One region of the Rhizobium sp. SG570 genome, then DNA from elsewhere that is predicted to be linked to it. Evidence: predicted binding sites of a transcription regulator. Region 1 holds the regulator's gene; each other region holds the start of a gene.
The links. Region 1 encodes PhoB, which activates phosphate uptake and scavenging genes when phosphate is short. Its sites were predicted from a motif close to TGTCATNNANCTGTCAT; they were not measured.

Region 1 (5,594 bases):
TGCGTCCAGCAACGAACCAAGCTGTACGGCACGACCGCGCACATCGAGCCCTTCCACCTGGAAGGGAACCACGTGATCGTCACCGGCAAAATCAAACTGACCCAGCGAGGCTGCATTTTCGGCCATTGCTCTACTCCTACTGCGCCCGCGCCCTCAGACGCGGTTTCATATCCTCAGATTGCGCCCAGGCACCAAGCAAGAATCGACTTTTGCGCATGCAGGCGGTTTTCCGCCTCATCGAAAACAACGGATTGCGGACCATCGATCACTTCATCAGTCACTTCCTCCCCGCGATGGGCGGGCAGGCAATGCATGAACAACGCGTCCTTGCCGGCCTGTGCCATCAAAGCCGCGTTGACCTGATAGGGCTGGAAGACGTTGTGACCGCGGGCCCGGTGTTCCTGATTCATGGAAACCCAGGTATCGGTTACCACGCAATCGACACCGGCGACCGCACGGTCGGCATCATGCGAGAGCATGATTTCGGCGCCCTGGTTGCGGGCCCAGTTCAAATAGTGATCCTTGGGCTCGGAACCAAGAGGTACCGCCATGTTCATGCGATAGCCGAACCGCGCCGCGCCTTCGATCAACGAATGCAGCACGTTGTTGCCGTCGCCCGTCCAGGCAATGGTCTTGCCCTTGACCGGGCCGCGATGCTCCTCGAAGGTCATGATGTCGGCCATGATCTGGCAGGGATGCGTATCGTCGGTCAGCGCGTTGATGACCGGAACGGTCGCATGCTCCGCCAGTTCCAGCAGGCGCGAATGATCGGTCGTGCGGATCATGATCGCATCGACATAGCGCGACAGCACCTTCGCCGTATCGCCGATCGTCTCGGCGCGGCCGAGCTGCATTTCGGTTCCGGACAGGAAAAGTGTCTCGCCACCGAGCTGGCGCATGCCGACGTCGAAGGAGACGCGGGTCCGTGTGGAAGGCTTCTCGAAGATCATCGCCAGCATCTTGCCGGCAAGCGGCTTGTCGGCGGTACCCGCCTTCAACGCCCTTTTTCGCACGATCGCGTCATCGATGATGTGGCGCAGATCGGCGGCCGCTACGGCCGAGAGATCGAGAAAGTGTTTCGGAGAAGCCATGTCCTCACCTGTACTCCAGAAAAAACAATAACGCCCGCATAGGGCAAGAACGCCCCGACTGCGGGCGTCGAACTTAGGCTGATTTCTTGACGCGGGCGGCGCGTACACGCTCGGCCGCACGCTCGATGCGAGCAAGACCTTCGCGCGCTTCCTCGGCGGTCACGACCAGCGGCGGCAGCAGGCGAATGACATTGTTGCCGGCCGGAACACCCAGCAGATGCTCGGCGCGGATCGCCTGCAGCAGATCCGCTTGCGGGATGGCTGCCTTGATGCCGAGCATGAGACCTTCGCCGCGGATGTCCTCGATGATATCCGGGAAGCGATCCTTGAGCGAGGCAAGGCCCTGGCGGAAGACCAGCGCCATATCACGCACATGCTCCAGGAAGCCATCGGCCAGCACGATATCGAGCACCGCATTGCCGACCGCCATGGCAAGCGGATTGCCGCCATAGGTCGACCCGTGCGTGCCGGCCTTCATGCCGGAGGCTGCCTCTGCCGTTGCAAGGCATGCGCCGAGCGGGAAACCACCGCCGATACCCTTGGCCACCGCCATGATATCGGGCTTGATGCCGGCCCATTCATGGGCGAAAAGCTTGCCCGTGCGGCCGACGCCGCACTGTACTTCATCGAGCACCAGGAGCAGACCGTGCTCGTCGCAGATATCGCGGAGACCGCGCAGGAATTCGTTGGTCGCCGGGCGGATACCGCCCTCGCCCTGCACCGGCTCGATCAGGATCGCAGCCGTCGCATCGGTGATTGCGGCACGAACCGCATCAAGATCGCCGAAAGCCACCTGGTCAAAGCCGGGGGCCTTCGGGCCGAAGCCTTCGATATACTTTTCCTGGCCACCGGCAGCGATCGTCGCGATGGTACGACCGTGGAAAGCACCTTCGAAGGTGATGATATGGAACTTCTCGGGATGCCCGTTGGCAAACTGATAGCGCCGCGCCGTCTTGATGGCGCATTCCAGCGCTTCGGCGCCCGAATTGGTAAAGAACACCTTGTCAGCGAATGTGGCTTCCGTCAGCCGCTTCGAGAGCTTCTCCTGACCGGGCACTTCGTAGAGGTTGGACAGGTGCCATACCTTGTCAGCCTGCGCCTTCAGCTCGGCCACGAGATGGGGATGCGCATGACCGAGCGAATTGACTGCCACACCGGCCGCGAAATCGAGGTAGCGTTCGCCATTTTCCGTGATCAGCCAGACGCCCTCGCCTCGCTCGAACCGCAGCGGAGCGCGCATATAGGTGTCATAAAGCGCCGCTGTCTCGGCCATGGCGTATCTCCTCGATCACAACCCTAAGGACCAATCGCTTCCTTTCCATGAAACGGGTCCGAAAAAATCAAAAATGCCGCCTTGCGGCGGCGTGGGCACTATTGATGTTTTGCACCGCGATGTCAACAAAACTGGCGATTTAGCAGGTGCGAGAGAGCGGCCGCGGCCGAACGGGATGCGTTGGCCGGATCATATTGCATAAATGCCACGCCAGGACAGCAAGTTGGGGAAAACCTCGAAATCGATTCCTCAAGATTCCCGCGACTCTTGTCACGGAGTCAGCCTCACACTAGGTTAAAAACCAATTGCTAGACTGCATGCGGCGGAACTAGTCACCACAATTTTAGAGCGTTTCGCGCCTCGATCCTATGCGGGGCAATGGTGAAGGATTCTGCCATCGGAAACGCGACAGCGGAGACAGGGCATGAATTGGACAGACGAACGCGTCGAGAAGCTTAAAAAGCTATGGTCCGAAGGGTTGAGCGCCAGCCAGATCGCGGCGCAGTTGGGCGGTGTCAGCCGTAACGCCGTCATCGGCAAGGTGCACCGCTTGAGCCTGCCGGGCCGAGCGAAGGCGGGCGGCACGGCGACCGCTGCCCGAACGCCGAAGCGCGGCGCCTCGGCGCCCCGCGCATCGAATTATACATCGCGCGTCGCAACCCGCACGGTTACCCGCCAGCAGGGCGCGACCATGCTCAAGGAAGAGATTGAGGTCGATGCGGTCAACGAGATCCAATATCGTCCGGCTGCCAACGTCGTCGTTCCGATCTCTCGGCGCCTCGTCCTGACCGAGCTGACGGAACGCACCTGCAAATGGCCCGTCGGTGACCCGCTGAAGGACGATTTCCACTTCTGCGGCAACGAGAGCCCGGATGCATCGCCCTATTGCGGCTACCATCAGCGCCTGGCCTACCAGCCGGTGCATGAACGGCGTCGGCCAGCTCAACCGCGCGGCTGAGATGCCCCATAGAACAATTCCGGGAAAAGTGCGAAGCGGTTTTCCGTCCGGAATTGCGTAAAAACAATAGCATAGAGCGGTCACGCGAGTCCGTGAAACGCGTAACCGCTCCAGATAAGATAAACGAAACGGGCCGAAAGGCCCGTTTTCTGTTTCCGCCGCTATGTCGACGCCTGAACGGGCGTACCCGCTCAAGCTTCCATGGAGTAACCCGCACCGCGAACGGTGCGGATGACATCCTGCATATTGGAGAAATTGAGCGCCTTGCGCAGGCGGCCGACATGCACGTCGACGGTACGTTCGTCGACATAGATATCGTGTCCCCATACGCCGTCGAGCAGCTGCGAACGCGAGAAGACCCGGCCCGGCGAGGACATCAGGAACTCCAGCAGGCGGAATTCCGTCGGTCCCAGCCGCACTTCGCGGCTCTTGCGGTGAACGCGATGGGTCTCGCGATCCAGCTCGATATCGCCGCAACGCAGTACCGTGGAGAGAACCTCCGGGCGGGCGCGCCGCAGCATCGCCTTGACGCGGGCCATCAGCTCCGGCGTCGAGAACGGCTTGACGACGTAATCGTCCGCGCCGGTGGAAAGACCGCGCACGCGCTCGCTTTCCTCGCCGCGGGCCGTCAGCATGATGATCGGCAGGCGCTCCGTCTCCGGCCGCATACGCAGCCGGCGGCAGAGCTCGATGCCGGATACACCGGGGAGCATCCAGTCAAGGATCAGAAGATCGGGGATGCGCTCCTGGAGACGCAATTCGGCTTCATCGCCTCTGAGGATCGTATCGACCTCGAAGCCCTCAGCCTCGAGATTGTAGCGCAGCAGAACGCTGAGCGCTTCCTCGTCTTCTACAACAGCAACTCTCGGAACCATGCGCCTCTGGTCTCCTTTTCTTCGCTTCCAGATTATTCCGTCACCGCGCCAACGGTGTTGGCGGTATCATCCTTCGGGCGCTCGCCTTCTGGCTGGGCGCCGGTCGCCATGTAATAGATCGTCTCGGCGATGTTGGTGGCATGGTCGCCGATGCGCTCGATGTTCTTGGCGCAGAAGAGAAGATGCGTGCAGGTGGTGATGTTGCGCGGATCTTCCATCATGTAGGTCAGCATCTCGCGGAAGAGCGAGGTGTACATCGCGTCGATTTCCTCGTCGCGCTCTCGGATCGACACAGCCTTGTCCGGCGAACGGGTGGCATAGACGTCAAGCACTTCCTTGAGCTGGCTGAGCGCCAGTTCGGAGAGATGCTCGATGCCGCGGGCAAGCCGCCGCGGAACGCCTGTGCCCTGCACGGCGATGACGCGCTTGGCGGTGTTCTTGCCGAGGTCGCCGACACGCTCCAGATCGGAAGCGATGCGGATCGAGCCCATGATCTCGCGCAGGTCGGCGGCCATCGGCTGCCGGCGGGCGATGGTGACGATCGCCTTGTCGCCGACTTCCCGTTCCGCATGATCGAGAATGACGTCGTCGGAAATGACCTTCTGCGCAAGACTGGTATCGCTTTGGACCAGTGCGCGAACGCTGTCGCTGACCATTTGCTCGGCCAGACCGCCCATTTCCGCAATGCGGCGCGTCAGGAACTTCAGGTCTTCGTCATAGGCAGAGAGAATGTGAGTGGAGACCATTTTTCTATCCTCAAGGTGAACTGTGTGAAAGGAGCCGCGCGCACGGCATCATCAACCAAAACGGCCCATGATGTAATCCTGCGTGCGGAAATCGTCGGGATTGGTGAACATTTTATCGGTATCGTTCTCCTCAACCAGATGGCCGAGATGAAACATTGCGGTGCGTTGCGAAACGCGGGCTGCCTGCTGCATGGAATGCGTCACGATGACGATGGTGAAGTTTTCCCGCAGCTCATGGATCAGATCCTCGACCTTTGCGGTTGCGATGGGGTCGAGCGCCGAACATGGCTCGTCCATCAGGATGACCTCTGGACTGACGGCGACCGCGCGAGCGATGCACAGACGCTGCTGTTGGCCGCCGGACAGGCTCGTGCCGGCATCATAGAGCCGATCCTTGACCTCGCCCCAGAGACCGGCTTTCTGCAGGCTGGTCTCGACGATATGCTCGAGATCGGCTTTCGAGCTGTGCAGGCCATGGATGCGTGGTCCGTAGGCGACGTTCTCGTAGATCGACTTCGGAAACGGGTTGGGCTTCTGGAAGACCATGCCGACGCGCGCGCGCAGCTCCACGACATCGATGCTGTTGTCATAAACATCCTGATCGTCGAGCGTGATCTTGCCGGTGATGCGGCAGGTCTCGATCGTGTCGTT
Region 2 (5,594 bases), on a different contig from region 1:
CGCGCCGAGCTGATTGCGGATCCAATCGGGCAGCACCATCGTCTGCGCCTTGGCGACGAGCTGCTGCATTTGCTGCACATAGGCCGGTATCTGCTGGATGAAATCGTTGAACTGATTGATGATGATCGGAATGACGATCGTCAGCGCCAGCGCGAAGACCAGCACGAATGAGACAAGAATGACCACCGTCGCCATCAGGCGGCTGAGGCCGATCCTTTCGAGCCGGTCGGCGACCGGATCGAGAAAATAGGCAACCGCCATGCCGGCTATGAACGGCAGCAGGATCGTGCTGAAGAGATAAAGAAAGCCGATGAAGACGACGAGCACGATCACCCAGAAAGTGAGTTGCCGCTTGAGGCTCGCCCCGCTGACTTTTTGCTCCATCGACTTCCCCGCTGTTTCCGACCCGTCTGCCGCTTGCTTAGGACATAGGATGATGCTGCAATTATGGTCAAGCCTGCGGCCGGAAATCGGCCTGTTGCGCTGTGAAGCGGGGAAAATCGAGGGGTTGGCCGCCCTTGCGCCTTGCATAAACGCCCCTATCATGCAATGGCGACCCGATCAGAGCCCTGTCGCGACGGAAGGGCGGCCATCGGAGGCGGAAGCATGAGCCAGTCTGGAAAAAACGGTCTGACCTATAGCGACGCGGGCGTCGATATCGATGCCGGCAATCTGCTGGTCGAAAAGATCAAACCCGCCGTGCGCTCGACGCGCCGTCCCGGCGCCGACGGCGAAATCGGCGGCTTTGGAGGTCTCTTCGATCTCAAGGCCGCAGGCTTCACCGATCCGGTGCTGGTCGCCGCCAACGACGGCGTGGGCACCAAGCTGAAGATCGCCATCGATGCGAACTATCATGACACCGTCGGCATCGACCTCGTCGCCATGTGCGTGAACGACCTCGTCGTCCAGGGTGCGGAGCCGCTGTTCTTCCTCGATTACTTCGCCACCGGCAAGCTCGATCCCGATCAGGGCGCGGCGATTGTCGGCGGCATCGCGGCCGGCTGCCGCGAGGCGGGCTGCGCACTGATCGGCGGCGAGACGGCTGAGATGCCGGGCATGTATTCCGACGGTGATTACGATCTGGCGGGCTTCGCCGTCGGCGCGGCCGAGCGCGGCCAGTTGCTGCCATCGGGCGACATCGCCGAAGGCGACATCATTCTCGGCCTCGCCTCCTCGGGCGTGCATTCCAACGGCTTCTCGCTGGTGCGCAAGATCGTCGAGATTTCCGGCCTCGACTGGGACGCGCCCGCGCCTTTCGCAGAAGGCAAGGCACTTGGCGAAGCGCTGCTGACGCCGACGCGCATCTATGTGAAGCCCCTGCTGAAAGCCATCCGCGAGACACATGCTCTCAAGGCGCTCGCCCATATCACCGGTGGCGGCTTTCCCGAAAATATCCCGCGCGTGCTGCCGAAGCATCTGGCTGCCGAAATCGATCTTGCCGCCGTCAAGGTGCCGCCGGTCTTCTCCTGGCTCGCCAAGACGGGCGGCGTCGAGGCCAAGGAAATGCTGCGCACCTTCAACTGCGGCATCGGCATGATCGTGGTCGTGGCGGCAGACAATGTTGCAGCCGTGAAGGCAGCGCTCGAAGCCGAAGGCGAGGCTGTGGTAACACTTGGCCGCATGATTGCTCGCACCGAAGACGCTGGAGGCACGGTCTACAAGGGTACGCTCGCTCTATGAACACGCCGCGCAAACGCGTCGTCGTCTTCATTTCCGGCGGCGGCTCCAACATGATGGCCCTTTTGAAGGCGACGGCGGCTCCCGACTATCCGGCTGAGATCGTCGCCGTCATCGCCGACAAGGCGGATGCCGGCGGACTGGCAAAAGCTGCTGCCGAGGGCATCGCCACCTTCGCCTTCGTCCGCAAGGATTTTACCAGCAAGGACGCCCACGAAGAGGCGATCCTTTCGCAGCTGGAAGCCTTGTCGCCCGACATCATCTGCCTTGCGGGCTACATGCGGCTGCTTTCCGGCCGCTTCATCCAGCGCTATGAAGGTCGGATCATCAATATCCACCCTTCCCTGCTGCCGCTCTTTCCCGGTCTGCACACGCATCAACGCGCCATCGACGCCGGCATGCGCGTTGCCGGCTGCACAGTCCATTTCGTCACCGAAGGCATGGACGAAGGCCCGGTGATCGGCCAGGCGGCCGTGCCGGTGTTGACCGGCGATACGGCGGACGCATTGGCTGCCCGTGTGCTGACGGTCGAACATCAGCTCTATCCGCAATCCCTGCGGCTGCTCGCGGAAGGCAAAGTCGGGATGGAAGACGGCAAGGCCATCAGCCTTGCCAGAACAGCTGCCGCCCATGGACGGCAGGTCGTGTCACTGCTTGGGGACATGGCTTAAATAGAGAGTTATGGAGCCGAACGGCGCCCTAATTCGCCCCTTCGATTTTCTCTTCAAGCCGCAATCGCCATCAGCGGATGCATCGTGCCGTCGCTATAGACGATGCGGCCGCCGCGGAAGGTCGCGCGAATGCGATGAACCGAGCCGGGTTCGACGGCAACCAGATCGGCAAGCTGGCCGACGGCGATCTCGCCGCGATCATTGAGGCCGGCCGAACGGGCAGCATTGGCGCTTGCCATGGCAACCGCCGCCGGCAGGCCACCGCCAACAACCTCCGCAATCTTGAAGATCGCCGGCACGAAAGCGGCCGGATGATAATCGGCGGCGATGATGCCGAGCAAGCCGGCGCGGGCAGCGTCCAGGGCGCTGAGATTGCCGGACATGGACTGACCGCGCAGCGCGTTCGGCGCACCCATCAGCGTCCAGAGGCCGCGGCGGCAGGCCTCTTCGGCGGCCGGTCCCGTTACTGGAAACTCGCTGATGGTCACGCCGAGATCGTGCATCGCCGCCACTTTCTCGGCGCTGTCGTCATCATGCGAGGCGAGCGACAGCTTGTGCTTCAGCGAAAGCTCGACCACATCGTGCAGCTTGCGTTCGATTTCCGGATCCTGGCGCTGGGCGATGCGCTTCGCCACGACTTCCTCGGCAGCCTCGCGCGACATGGCGCGACGCTCGGACATGCTGCGGATGTAGCTCTCGATATCGTTGTACTGCCCCTGCCCAGGCGTGTGGTCGGTCAGGGAGACCATGTCGATGTCGCCGTCCTTCAAAAGCCGCTCCAGGGTCAGCGCCGCGCCCAGATTGGTAATTTCATAGCGGGCATGAACGCGGTGATCGATCAGGAGGTCATTGCGCAAGCTGTTGATGCCGCGGATCACAGCCGAGGTGGTTTCGAGCGAACGGACGTGACCGTAGACGCTTTCGGTCGCAAAGGAGAGCGCGGCAAAGGCCGTGGTGACGCCAGCGGCGGCCAGCTTCTTGTCCAGCTCGTGAATGCCGAAATCGATCGGCATCATGGCGTTCGGCCGCGGCGCGATCTCGCGCTCAATCATATCGCAATGCAGATCGACGAAACCGGGCATCAGCAGGCGTCCGCCGCCATCGAAGGTCACCTGCTCCACCGGCTCGGAGCGGATTTCGGCAATCACGCCATCCTCGATGCGCACGGCACCCCGGTCGACGACTTCATTGGGAAGAACGAGCGTGAAATTGCTGAGCCACATCGGCTTTCTCCTGAAACAGTGTCTATCATCTGAAAGGCACGGACACGTCCGGACGTCTTCGGCCAGCACGCCCCGGTAGTCTCGATTCGTGACACGGTGATGAAGGCGGCAGCATAGTTTTGGGCCCAGTTCCCTGACTTCGACGGACCTACTTCAGGCTCGCCCTGTTCAGGGCCGCCCATTGCAGCAGAATGACCGTCTTGGCATCGTGGATATCGCCCGCCTCGATCATTGCCATCGCATTGGACAATCGAATTTCCATCACCTCGATATCCTCATGCTCCTCGGCAAGCCCACCGCCATCGGCGACCCGATCGGACGTATCGATCACGGCAGCGAAAAAATGGATGATCTCGGTCACGGCACCCGGCGAGGTCATCGCCTTGAAGAGAAATCGGACATCGCGCACGCGAAAGCCGGTCTCCTCCATGGCCTCGCGCCGGATCGCTGCCTCCGGCTCGTCGCCATCGAGCAGGCCGGCGGGCACTTCGATCATCCATGCCGGCAGGCCGGCAAGCTGCGACGGCAGACGGTATTGCCGGACGAGCACGACCGTCTCACGGGCGGGATCGTAGAGCAGGATGCAGGCGGCCGGCGTGCGGTGATAGATCTCGCGCTTCAGGCGATGCTTCTCGCCGCGCGAATCCGTGTAGTCGACATCATAGCTGCTGAGCCGGGTCCATTGATCCGCCAACGTCTTCTCGTTGACGATTTCGGCTTTCGCCTTTCCGAATTCGCTCATGCCATATCCTTGCGCAGCCATACCTTGTTATCGTGAACGGCCGCACCGCCGTAGGGCGCGACCGGATCGGCGCCGGTGAGGACGTTGATGCCCTCGCCATCGACATGGGCCTTATTCGGCCAGAGACCCTCGGCGATCAGCACACCCGGCTTCACCTCTGTCGTCACGCGCGCATGGAGGCGGATGTCGCCTCTCGCATTGCCGATGCGGACCAGATCGCCATGGATGACATCGAGTGCTGCGGCATCGGCCGGATTGATCATCACCTCGGGGCGGCCTTCCTTCTGCCGCGACGTCCTGGTTTCCGCGAAGCTCGAATTCAGAAAGTTGCGCGACGGCGAGGTGGCGAGCCTGAACGGATGATCCGGATCGGCCACTTCGATGACATCGACCTGATCCGGGAATTCCGGCAACTCCACATGAGGACCGAGCAATCCGACTGACGCAGGCGGGCGGTTTGGGGCCGGCTGGTTGACCCAGTCCGGGCGGAACCGGAACTTGCCGTCGGGATGGCCAAAGCCGTTCAGAAAATGCGCGTCCTTGAAAGCCGGCTGACGATCGAACCATTTATGCTCGAGGAAATAATCGTAATCCGGCAGGTCGCTCATCGACAGAACCCGGTCGATCATTTCGCGGGCGGAAAAGCCGAAGCCGGGGCGATCTGCGACCCCAAGACGCTTGGCCAACTCCTCGATGACGAAGAGATTGCTGCGCACGGTCGGCGGCGGCTCGACCAGCTTCGGGCCAAGAAGAATATGGTTCTGGCCGCCGGCGCGGTAGATGTCGTCATGCTCGACGAACATGGTGGCGGGAATGACGATATCGGCCATCTCGGCCGTGTCGGTCATGAACTGCTCGTGCACGGCAACGAAGAGATCGGAACGGGCAAAGCCGCGCTTCACCAGCCTTTGCTCGGGCGCGATGTTCACCGGATTGGTATTCTGGATCAGCATGGCCGTCACCGGCCCGCGATGGCGAAGCGCCACGGCATCGCCTGTCAGCGCCCGGCCGATCTGCGACTGGTCGATCATGCGGATATCCAGATCCTTCATGGACCGGCCGGTCAGCTCGCTCGCGTCCATGCGGAAGATATCGCTGTTCGAATGAAAGGCGCCGCCGCCCTCATATTGCCAGGAACCGAGAACGGTGGCGATCGAGGCGGCCGCATGCATGGCGATGGCGCCGTTGCGCTGGCGCGTGAAACCGTAACCGAGACGGAAATAGGTTTTCTTCGTCGTCCCCACCAGCTTTGCGAAGGCCTCGATCTCATCCACCGAAAGG
Region 3 (5,594 bases), on a different contig from region 1:
AGGTCATTCTCTTCTCGCCGGTATTTACCGATGCCGATCTGGTCGATCTCGCACTGCGCGGTAGTGACGTGACGCGCGTCTTGATTGCTTCTCGCGGGCATGTGCCGAGAACAGTCTGTGCAGCACTCTGCGAAATCGGCGGAGAAGCCGAAATCCTGTGTCTTCTGGAGAATGACGGCGCATTGCTTCCGCACGCTTCGCTGAAGCGGATAGCGGAGCGGTTCGGCGACTGTGCCGATATACGCGGCCTGCTTTTGTCCCGCGATGCCTTGTCGTCCGATATTCGGCACCTGCTGATGCATCGCGTCAGCGAGGCCCTGTCTGGCTCAAGCCTGATACAGGCGACGGTCGGCAGCCACAGGCTGCAGCAGGTGACGCGCGAGGCCACCGAATCGGCAACCGTCGCCATCGCCGGCTCAGCTCAACATGATCATTTGCCTGACCTGGTGGAGCATCTCAGGCACAGGGGCTGGCTGACGCCAGCTTTCCTGATGCATGCGCTATGCTCCGGCAAGGTCGATTTCTTCGCTGGCGCGATCACCAATCTTTCCGGCTGCGACGAACGCCGCGTGCGCTCCATTCTGTCAAGAGGTCGCGTATACGCCATTCGCGCGCTTTACGAGAGCGCAGGATTATCCCGCGATATCAGCACCGTCTTCGTGGAGGCGACGCTGATCTGGCGCGAGGCATCACGCGAGAACGGCGCGGCCATGCTGGAAAATGTTTCTGCGCGATTGATACGCAAATTCCGCCTTGCCGAGCAGCCGCCCGCCGCGACCACGCAACTGCTCGATATGGTGGAAAAGCTCGCAAACGCCGAAAGGCGGCAGACGGCGCGCAATTTCGCCGCGCTGGCGACCCTCGCGGCCGCGTGATATTCAGCGCGCATCTTATCTTCGAGGTGCGTCTTGCCGCTAACTATTGCTATCGAATGCCCGCGCCAGGATGGCGTCGTCCGTCTTCTCGATATGTCGAACGCTTATGCGGAATCACTCTATCCCGCTGAAAGCAATCACATGCTCGATTTGGCGTCACTGGAAAAGTCAGGCGTGACCTTCTGGGTTGCCAGGATCGCGGGAGATATCGTCGGGTGCTGTGCCCTGGTGGAAGCAGGCGATGGCACAGCGGAAATCAAGCGCATGTTCGTCGATCCCGTCGCCAGGGGCCGCAGTGTCGCCCGCAAGCTGATGGAGACGCTCGAAGCGGCGGCGGCCGAAAGAAACCTTAGGGCAGTTCGGCTCGAAACCGGCATATCAGCCGGAAGCGATCGGCCTTTACAGAAGGTTCGGCTATCACGAGATTGCCGCCTTCGGCAGCTACCAGCCAGATCCGCTGAGCCTGTTCATGGAAAAACGACTGACGAAAGAGTAAGCGTGGAGCTCACCCGTCAGAACCGTCTCGAACATGCAGCTGCAATTCCGGCTCCTGCGCATGCTGTTCCTCGGTCAATTCCGCCTCGCGAATCCATTCGCGCCAAATGGCGACGATGATCGCCATTAGCACTGGACCGATGAAGAGGCCGAGGAAACCCATGGTCTTCACGCCGCCGACCAGGCCGAAGAAAGTCGGCAGGAACGGCAGCTTGATCGGGCCGCCGACAAGCTTCGGGCGAAGCGTCTTATCGACGATGAACAGCTCGATCGTCCCCCAAAGAAACAACGCTATACCCGCCCAAAACGAGCCGCTGGCGACAAGATAAATCGAAACAAGCGACATCGAGAGAGGCGCGCCGCCCGGCACGAGGGCCATCACGCCTGTGAGAACACCGAGCGTGATCGCTGATGGAGCACCGGCAATCCAATAGGCCACGCCAAGCACGACACCCTCGCCGATGGCGATCAGCGTCATGCCCATGACGGTCGAACTGATCGTCGCCGGTACGACACGTGAGATCCGCTCCCAGCGGTTCGGAAGAATTCGCTCGCCGAGCAGATCGACCTGACGAACGAATGTCGAACCATCGCGATAGATGAAGAACAGGGCTATCAGCATGAACAGCAAGGTCAGCACGACGTGGAAGGCACTGCCACCGGCCGCAAGGACGGCCCTGTAGATATTGCCGATATGCGCGCCGCTGATGAGTTGCGCCAGTTCACCGATGGAGCCAGGACTACCGATATATTGCGTCCACTGATCGCCAAGCCATGGGCCAACGAGGGGCAGCGCCAAAATCCATTGCGGCGTCGGCGCACCGTCGCGGTTGACATGCACGGCCCAGCCGAACCATTCGCGCACTTCGCCGGCCATATAGACGGCAGAAAGAATGATCGGCAGCACTAGAAAGGTGACGATGAAGATGATGGCGATAGTAGCCGCAATCGTCGTGTTTCCGCCGGTGCGGCGCACCAGATCGCTGTAAAGCGGCCATGTGGCGAAGCCGATGACCCCAGCGGCCATAACCGGAACGAGAAAGCCGTAGAAGAAATAGATGCCGGCAATGGCGATCAGAATAAGCAGCCAGCGCGCCGCGGAAATGGATGGAATGAGCGGCATGCGCGCATGTGCGCTCGACCCCAGCCACCGATGCTCCTTAGGCTTATGACGTTCAAATACACCCACCCGACTTACTTCGCCCCTCTTTATTAGATCAACCGGTTATGGGGTATGATCTAGGCTGTTTCAAGAGCAGCAGCCTGAAAGCCTCTTTATTCCGTCGCCGTGACAGTAACACGACTGGCACGCGAATAAGAAAGGCGTCACGAGGGACGGCGGATCACCTTGAAGGCGAAAAACTGGGTCTTCTGCGTCGGGTTGAAATTGTTGTCGGCGACGAGGATCAATACGTCCGTGCCATCCTTCGCCTTGCCGAAAGTAATGCCTTCGATATTGTCGGGTGCCAGGCCCAGAGCGCGCAGATCCATGATCTGTACCTTGCGCACAGGCACGATCCGCTGATCGGTCTTAGCAAGGGAAGGGATGTTGGAAACGTCGGTCGCACCATCGAGATCGAACATGTTGATCACGACCGAATTGCCGACACCTTGCGCATAGCCGCGCTCGATCGATAGGAGGTGGCGATCGTCAAGCGCCATGATCTCGGACATGCCGAAGTCATTCCAGCCGCTTGCCATGGAGGGCGCCTGCGGTATGGGCGAGATCGGGTAGACATATTGCGCCTTCTGCTCGCCGCTTGCCGCATCGTAACGGATGAGGCGGGCGAGCGCGCCGGCGGTCAGCGTCGTGATCGGTCCATCCTGGTAAAGCGCGGATTCCGTGCCGACCAGCAGATCGCCACCAGAGAGAAGGGCCAGGCCTTCGAATGCGAGGTTGTCGCGGATGCCGGTGCTTTTGTCGGCTGTGGGAGCAAATCCCGCCGGTAAGGGAAGTTCGCGCACGAAGCTGCCATCGCGGTTGGCAACGCGCACGAAGGGCGGCGACAGCGCCTTGCCGTCGCCTTCGCTACTCCAATAGATGCCGTCCTTGCCGAAGCGAATAGATTCGGCATCCACCTTTCGCAAAGCGAAAGGCTGGCCATCCTTGTCCTTCAAGGTGACATGATCGACAACCGTTACCCCTTTCAAGCCGCTGACGCTCACATCGATATCGAGATCGTAGAAGCGCGCCGGGGCCTTCTCGGAGCGGTCATCGCTGATTGAGATATAGCGGCCGGTGGACGGATCGAAATCGATGCCCGAAAGGCCACCAATCTCTACTCCATTTTCCATGAAACCGGTCGGGATATCGTAGTTGCCGAGATAGGAAAGGCTGATGCCGGCCTTGCAGTCGCCGAAGGGGCAGGGCACGTCGATGGTAGCGCCGATATCGGCGGCATGAGCGGCGTGGCCGAAAAGCAGAACGGCGGCGACAGTCGTCAAAAAGGGCTTCAGCATAGGGATAAAACAAATCCGGATGAATGGGATGATGGCATTCAAGCCATGCCGCCATCTACGCATCCGTCCATGACGGCTTCGTAACGAATATCCGTCAGTTCAATAAAATATCGCCGGGAGTCATTGCCCGCGGCGATCTGCTGCTGCGGTCAAATATCGAGATTCTCCGCGAATGCCGCGCGTTCCTGAATGAAGCGGAAGCGAGCGTCAGCCTTGGTGCCCATCAGATTGTCGACGGCGTCGCGCGTGCCTTCGAAATCGACCTCGTCGATCACGACACGCAATAGCGTGCGTTTCGAGGGGTCCATCGTCGTTTCCTTGAGCTGGGCAGGAAGCATTTCGCCCAAGCCTTTGAATCGGCTGATTTCGACCTTGCCTTTGCCCTTGAATTCGCTCTCCATCAGCTCCAGCCGGTGGGCGTCGTCGCGGGCATAGATGGATTTCGAACCCTGCGTGATCTTATAGAGCGGCGGAACAGCCAGGAAAAGGTGGCCACCGCGGACCAGTTCGGGCATCTCCTGATAAAAGAAGGTAATCAGCAGCGAGGCGATGTGCGCACCGTCGACGTCGGCATCGGTCATGACGACGATGCGCTGATAGCGAAGATCCTCCTCGCGATATTTCGACCGCGTGCCGCAGCCGAGAGCCTGGACCAGGTCAGCGATCTGCTGGTTGGCGGAAAGCTTCTCGCGGCCGGCGCTGGCGACGTTGAGGATCTTGCCGCGCAGCGGCAGGATGGCCTGATTCATGCGGTTGCGCGCCTGCTTGGCGGAGCCGCCGGCCGAATCACCTTCGACGAGGAAGAGTTCAGCGCCTTCGGCGGTGTTCTGCGAACAATCGGCAAGCTTGCCCGGCAGGCGCAGCTTGCGCACGGCCGACTTGCGGTTGACTTCCTTTTCCTTGCGGCGGCGCATGCGCTCCTCGGAGCGCTCGATCACCCATTCCAGCAGCTTTTCGGCTTCGGTCGGATTGTCGGTCAGATAGTGATCGAAAGGATCGCGCAAGGCGTTTTCGACGATACGCTGTGCTTCGACGGATGCGAGCCTGTCCTTGGTCTGGCCGACGAATTCCGGCTCGCGGATGAAGATCGACAGCATGCCGACGCCTGATATCATCACGTCTTCAGTGCTGATATTGGCCGCACGCTTGTTCTGCGTCAGTTCGGCGTAGCTCTTCAAGCCCTTGGTGAGCGCGATACGGAAGCCGGCCTCGTGCGTGCCGCCTTCAGGGGTCGGGATGGTATTGCAGTAGGAATGGACTTGCGGATCGCCGCCATACCAGGTGATTGCCCATTCCAGCGAGCCGTGACCGCTTTCCTTCTCCGACTTGCCGGCGAAGATCTCGCGGGTCACGGTGAACTCGTTGCCCATTGTTGCCTTGAGGTAATCCTTCAAGCCGCCCGGGAAATGGAAGACCGCCTTTTCGGGAATATCAGCCCCTTCGGGCGCCAGTTCGGCATCGCAGCTCCAGCGAATTTCGACGCCGCCGAACAGATAGGCTTTGGAACGGGCCATGCGGAAGACGCGGGCCGGATCGAACCGGGCATGATCGCCGAAGATTTGCGGATCGGGATGGAAGCGGACGCGGGTGCCGCGACGGTTGTGGATATCGCCCAGTTCTTCGAGGCCGCCGGTCGGCAGGCCACGCGAAAAGCGCTGACGATAGAGCTTGCGATTGCGGGCGACCTCGACTTCCAGATCGTCCGACAGCGCGTTGACTACCGAAACGCCGACGCCGTGCAGGCCGCCCGACGTCTCGTAAGCC
Region 4 (5,594 bases), on a different contig from region 1:
CGGCATAGCCGCATTGATGGCACTGGATCTGGCCGCGAAACCGGTGCTCCACCAGCCAGCTTGAACATTGCGGGCACTGGAAACGATGGCCGCAAACGCGGCAAAGCGTCAGCGGCGCATAGCCGCGCCTGTTGAGGAACAGCAACGCCTGCTCGCCCTTGGCAACCGTCTTGCCGATGGCGCGGAGCAAGACAGGCGAGAGGAAGCCGCCGCGTTCCGGCGCGTGGCGGCGCATGTCGACCAGATGCAGGTCGGGAAGAGCGGCATCGCCGAAGCGCGTCGGCAGGTGAATGGTGGTGTAGCGCCCGCTCTGTCCGTTGACCTGGCTTTCGACCGAGGGCGTGGCGGAAACCAGCACGACGGGAAAATCGCCGATGCGGCCGCGCACGACGGCCATGTCGCGCGCATTGTAATAAACGCGATCCTCCTGCTTATAGGCCGGATCGTGCTCCTCGTCGACGATGATCAGGCCGAGGTCCTCGAAGGGCAGGAACAGCGCCGAGCGCGCCCCGGCCACGACCCTGACCTCGCCCGTCACCGCCTGCCGCCAGACCTTCTCGCGCGTACGCGGCGCGAGATCCGAGTGCCATTCCGCCGGCTTGGCGCCGAAGCGATCCTGGAAGCGCTCCAAGAAACTTGCCGTCAGCGCGATCTCGGGCAGTAGGATCAACACCTGCTTGCCGCGCCTCAGCGTTTCGGCGATCGCCTCGAAATAGACCTCCGTCTTGCCGGAGCCGGTAACGCCGTCGATCAGCGAGACGGAGAACTCGCCCTTGCGCACATCGACCAATATCTCGTCGGCCGCCTCCTTCTGCGGCCCCTCCAGCCGCGAGCCGATATAATCCGGATCGGGCCGGGCGACGACGGGTGGCGGCGGCAGGAAGATGGTTTCGAAAATACCTTGCGAGATCAGCCCATCGACGACGCTGGTGGAAACGCCGGCCGCATGCGCCAGGCCAATGCGCGTCCATGACAGCCCGTCGGCGGCAGTCTCCATGACCTTGGCGCGCGCCGGCGTCAGCCGCTCCGGCTGTCCGCCGATGAAGCGCAACCCCTCGATCATCGGCTCGGGATCGAAGGCGGCCGGCGCGCGCAAGGCCATGCGCGCCACCAGCCCCGGCGGCGACAGCGTATAGGTGGCAACCCAATCGATGAAATCGCGCATATGCTTGCCGAGCGGCGGGCAATCGAACACACGACTGATGGGGCGAAGCTTCTTCGGATCGACGCCGCCATCCTCGTCGCCATCCCAGACGACGCCGATGACCTGCCTCGGCCCGAGCGGCACCTGCACGACAGAACCCGGCTCGACCGCCATCCCCTCAGGCACCGCATAGGAATAGGCCTTCGGCGCCGGCAACGGCACCAAAACCGGAACCGTGCGGCTCATCACAAGTTTCGCGGGCGCAGCCTCGAAAAGCGCACCGAACAGATCGGAAGAATCTTTATTCATTGCGCCAGACCATGCCCCGGACGGGCACAAAAGAAAACCCGGATTGCCGGATTGCCACTATTCGTCTTCATCGTCGATCACACCGGTCAGCCGCATGCCGTCGATCCAGGTGGCACCATCTTCGCGGATCACCCGGCGCGGCCGCACGCCGCAGCGCTCGCGCACGGCAGCGGCCAGAACCTCCGAGTGGGTGACGATCCAGATTTGGCTGGTCTTGGCCGCTTGCGCGATCATCTCGGCAAGCGGCACCAGCATGTCGGGATGCAGGCTCGCCTCCGGCTCGTTGAGCGCGATCAGCGGCGGCAGGCGATAGGACATCAGCGCAGCCGCCAGGCCGAGGAAACGGATCTGGCCGTCGGACAATTCGCGCGGCTGAAAGACGCGCCTCGGGAATTCGGGCAGCATCAGGCCGAAATCCGCCGTCTCCTGCGGTTCCGGCACGACGAGACGCGCCCCACCAAGGGCGGCGGCAATGACGCGATCGAGTTCAACGGTATCTTCGCGCGTGTGAACAAGCGTGGCGAAGACGGCAGCGATATTGGCGCCGTCCTCGTCCAACATCGGAGAAGTCACCGCAAGGCATGGCGCACGCAGCGGCGAGCCGCGATCGGTGCGAAAGCCATGGTAGAACCGCCAGGCATCGACGGCCCGTCGGAACGTGCCGACTTCCGGATAATATCCGGCATCGCCGAGCAGAGCGATCGCCGTTTCGGATGTCAGCGCCTGCTCGGGATGCGCCTGCATGCGGCCATTCTCGCCACGAACGGAAATGCCCGGTCCGTCGCGCTTCATCATCGTTACCGACCGCCGGCCCGTTTCGATCGACAATTCCTCAGCCTTGACTTGCGGCTCCAATGGAAAGCCGGCAGAGGCAAGCGGCGGCCGCATGCCGGCCTCGATCCAATAGCGGAAGGTCGCTGCCCGCTCCATGTCGAGCAGCTCGACATCGAAGCGGATGCGGGCTGATTCATGCGAGCGCCGCTTGCCCGACCACATGGCCGAGAACATGCCGCCCTCGCTGGAAATCTCATGCGCCAGCCGCCCACGGACCGCCGCCTGTACGAGCTGCAGCGAACGATAGAGATTGGATTTGCCGACGCCATTCTCGCCGATGAACAGGTTGACATCAGCGAGATCCATTCGGATCGAACGCAAAGAGCGGTAATTCTGGGCGAACATCGAGCGAAGTTGCATGCCCCGGTCTAGCCGATTCCCGATTTAAAGAGAATGCGCGGCCAAGGCCTCGTCCTGCCGCCTGGGCGAAACGAGCGGCGAGAACCTCGCATTGCCGTCAGCCGCAAGATCGACGACCGTGTGTTTCTCCAGCGCTTTCGTCACCTCGTTGACGTCGCCGTCCAGATGCTCGACGGGAATGAGATTGCCGACGAGGAAGTCGAACTGGTCGCCGCGCTTGTTCAGAAGCTCGTGAAAGACAGTCATATCGCGCAGCTCGGTCGACCATCTGGCGAGCCAGTAGAACAGGCCGGAATTGCGCGCCGTCAGGTGCACCGGCAGGATCGGCAGATTGTATTTGCGGGCCAGACCCACGGCGGATGTCTTCCACGGACGCTCGTTCAGCTTGCCGTCCGCCCAATAGGCGATGCGGCCGGACGGAAAAAGCACGGTGACCTTGCCGTCGGCGACGGCGCGATTGGTCAGCTGCAGTGTCTCGCGCGTCTTCGGCTTGCTCTTGTGCTCCTCTCGCCATTCTACCGGAATGATCATCTCGGCGAAACGCGGATTGACGCGGACGGCATCGCGATTGGCAAAGATCATCATGTCAGGCCGGCGCGATTTCAGGAGATCGAAAACGGCGACGCCGTCGGCAATGCCGGTGGGATGATTGCTGACGAGAATGAACCCGCCGGATGCCGGGATGCGATCGGCGTGGGTGACGTCGATGTCGAGCTGGAGCAGATCGCTCATATATTCGAAGCATTGAAAGCCGGACAACTTGGCGACATCATTGGCGAATTCGATCGCCTTGTTGTAGCGCAGCAGCGTGTAGAGAAAGGGGCGCATGACCGGCCAGAGCGGATTGCGAACGATCTTTTCGCCACGTTCGGCGATCAGCATATCGACAATATGTCCCGGCTGACCCTGCGACACCAAAGCGATCGCTTCTGCAATCTGTCCCAATGCAGTTATCGAACCGCGGCGTGCCATGAAGTATCCTGAATGGTTGGGGTATATTCTATTGCAACCGAATATGATCGAAGCATGACAAGCGCCTCGCATATAGCCGCCAAATCATCGGGGATTTAGGAACCGGCCCATATGCAGTTTTTTGGAGTGCCGTTGCTCCCGCAGCACATCGGAAATGCAAGCAGTGCAACGGGAAAGTTAGTGATTCCATAACCTTCCCTAATTCAAAGTGGCAGAAGGAATTTGAATTTCAAGGGGTTTTCCACTGAACGAATTGTTGATCATTGCCGACTCAAGGTTGATGGCGGAGCGTAGCCGCTGGCTCGACGCGCTCGGTCAGGAGCGGCGGCTCTCCGCCCACACGCTGAATGCCTACGAGCGCGACACGCGGCAATTCCTCACCTTTCTCACCGGCCATCTCGGCGGCCCGGCAACGATCGCGGATATTCACGCGCTGCGCCCCGCCGATTTTCGCGGTTTTCTCGCCGCGCGCCGAAAAGAAGGGGCCGGCGCCCGTTCGCTCGGGCGCAATCTTGCCGGCCTTCGGTCGCTGCTGCGCTATCTCGAAAAGAAAGGCCTGGTGAATGCCGCAGGCGCGGCGGCCGTGCGCTCGCCGAAACAGCCGAAATCGCTTCCCAAGCCGCTTTCCGATACGCAGGCCATCACGGTGGTCAGCGATGAGGCACAGTTGCATGAGGAGCCATGGATCGCTGCGCGCGATGCGGCCGTGCTGACCCTGCTCTACGGCTGCGGCCTGCGCATTTCCGAAGCGCTGGATCTGAAGCCGCAGGATATGCCGCCGGGCGCGACTGCGCTGCGCATCACCGGCAAGGGCAACAAGACGCGGCTGGTGCCGCTACTATCAATCGTCGTCGAGGCGGTCGATCACTATCGCGCGCTCTGCCCCTATCATCTCGACGCGGACGGCCCCCTCTTTCGCGGCGCGCGCGGCGGCAAGCTGCAGCCGGGCATCATCCAGCACGGCATGCAGAAACTGCGCAGCGCCTTCGGCTTGCCCGATACCGCCACGCCGCATGCCTTGCGCCACTCCTTCGCGACGCATCTGCTGGCGGGCGGAGGGGACCTGCGCACCATCCAGGAATTGCTCGGCCATGCCAGCCTGTCGACGACGCAGGTCTATACCGGCGTCGATTCCTCGCGGCTTCTGGAAGTCTACGATCGCGCCCATCCGCGAGCGTAAGAAAAGATTAACCCCTTGCGTTAAGGGAATATGCGTTTCGCAAGGATAGAGCAGAAACATGTTTCGACATGCCTCCCGAAAGCCGCTTTCGAGCTTTAGAAGTCATGTCCTCTGCCAGCGGAAGGTTTAGATGATTTCTGCCCTCGGATCCAGGACGATGCGGTCACCGACGCCGGCGATCGGTGGCATGCTCCTTTGGCTCGCCACGGCCTTTCCGCTGATGCTGGCGATCATATTGATCGCAACCATGCTGACGCTGCAATCGGCGCACGCCGATGAGACGGTGTCCGACAGCTGCGGCGGCAAGGATCTGATGGCGGAGCTGCAGAAAACCGATCCTGCCAAATATGCCTCCATCATCGCGGCAGGCGATAAAGTGGAAAACGGCAAGGGCATCTTCTGGAAGATCGAGAAATCAGGCCTGAAGCCTTCCTGGCTGCTCGGCACCATGCATGTCTCGGATTCGCGCGTGCTCACCATGCCGAAGGGCGCGCCGGAGGCCGTAGCGGCCGCCGATACGATCGTCGTCGAATCCGACGAAATTCTCGATGACAAGAGGGCAGCCGCGGCCCTCTTCGCCAATCCGTCGCTGACGATGCTCACCGACGGCTCGACCATCAGCCAGCATCTGTCGCCCGAGGATAACGCCAAGCTCGAAGCGGGACTGAAGGCGCGCGGCATTGCGCTTGCCGCTGTCTCCCGCATGCAACCCTGGCTGATTTCGAGCTCTTTCGAGATGACCGGCTGCGAAATCCACCGCAAGACCGCCGGCGCGAAATTCCTCGATCAGAAGCT

Region 2: the regulator PhoB is predicted to act here: its motif matches at 3,660-3,676, upstream of FHT28_RS04705 (alpha-D-ribose 1-methylphosphonate 5-triphosphate diphosphatase).
Region 3: the regulator PhoB is predicted to act here: its motif matches at 3,900-3,916, upstream of FHT28_RS23770 (esterase-like activity of phytase family protein).
Region 4: the regulator PhoB is predicted to act here: its motif matches at 3,663-3,679, upstream of FHT28_RS24505 (1-acyl-sn-glycerol-3-phosphate acyltransferase).

Annotation. Positions count from the first base shown of each region.
Region 1 covers NZ_JAAZQI010000017.1:24,502-30,095, reverse strand. The annotation lists gene FHT28_RS27555 (Hsp33 family molecular chaperone) at 1-126, opposite strand, end outside; gene argF (ornithine carbamoyltransferase) at 174-1,091, opposite strand; gene FHT28_RS27545 (aspartate aminotransferase family protein) at 1,165-2,364, opposite strand; gene FHT28_RS27540 (GcrA family cell cycle regulator) at 2,789-3,322, shown strand; gene phoB (phosphate regulon transcriptional regulator PhoB) at 3,514-4,197, opposite strand; gene phoU (phosphate signaling complex protein PhoU) at 4,230-4,943, opposite strand; gene pstB (phosphate ABC transporter ATP-binding protein PstB) at 4,995-5,594, opposite strand, start outside.
Region 2 covers NZ_JAAZQI010000002.1:186,230-191,823, reverse strand. The annotation lists gene FHT28_RS04720 (AI-2E family transporter) at 1-384, opposite strand, end outside; gene purM (phosphoribosylformylglycinamidine cyclo-ligase) at 607-1,680, shown strand; gene purN (phosphoribosylglycinamide formyltransferase) at 1,677-2,348, shown strand; gene FHT28_RS04705 (alpha-D-ribose 1-methylphosphonate 5-triphosphate diphosphatase) at 2,402-3,571, opposite strand; gene FHT28_RS04700 (NUDIX domain-containing protein) at 3,720-4,313, opposite strand; gene FHT28_RS04695 (molybdopterin oxidoreductase family protein) at 4,310-5,594, opposite strand, start outside.
Region 3 covers NZ_JAAZQI010000012.1:240,135-245,728, forward strand. The annotation lists gene FHT28_RS23755 (DUF2336 domain-containing protein) at 1-875, shown strand, start outside; partial or broken gene FHT28_RS23760 (GNAT family N-acetyltransferase) at 909-1,371, shown strand; gene FHT28_RS23765 (AI-2E family transporter) at 1,381-2,559, opposite strand; gene FHT28_RS23770 (esterase-like activity of phytase family protein) at 2,697-3,830, opposite strand; gene parE (DNA topoisomerase IV subunit B) at 3,980-5,594, opposite strand, start outside.
Region 4 covers NZ_JAAZQI010000013.1:131,071-136,664, forward strand. The annotation lists gene FHT28_RS24495 (primosomal protein N') at 1-1,453, opposite strand, end outside; gene FHT28_RS24500 (AAA family ATPase) at 1,511-2,647, opposite strand; gene FHT28_RS24505 (1-acyl-sn-glycerol-3-phosphate acyltransferase) at 2,672-3,619, opposite strand; gene FHT28_RS24510 (tyrosine recombinase XerC) at 3,864-4,799, shown strand; gene FHT28_RS24515 (TraB/GumN family protein) at 4,930-5,594, shown strand, end outside.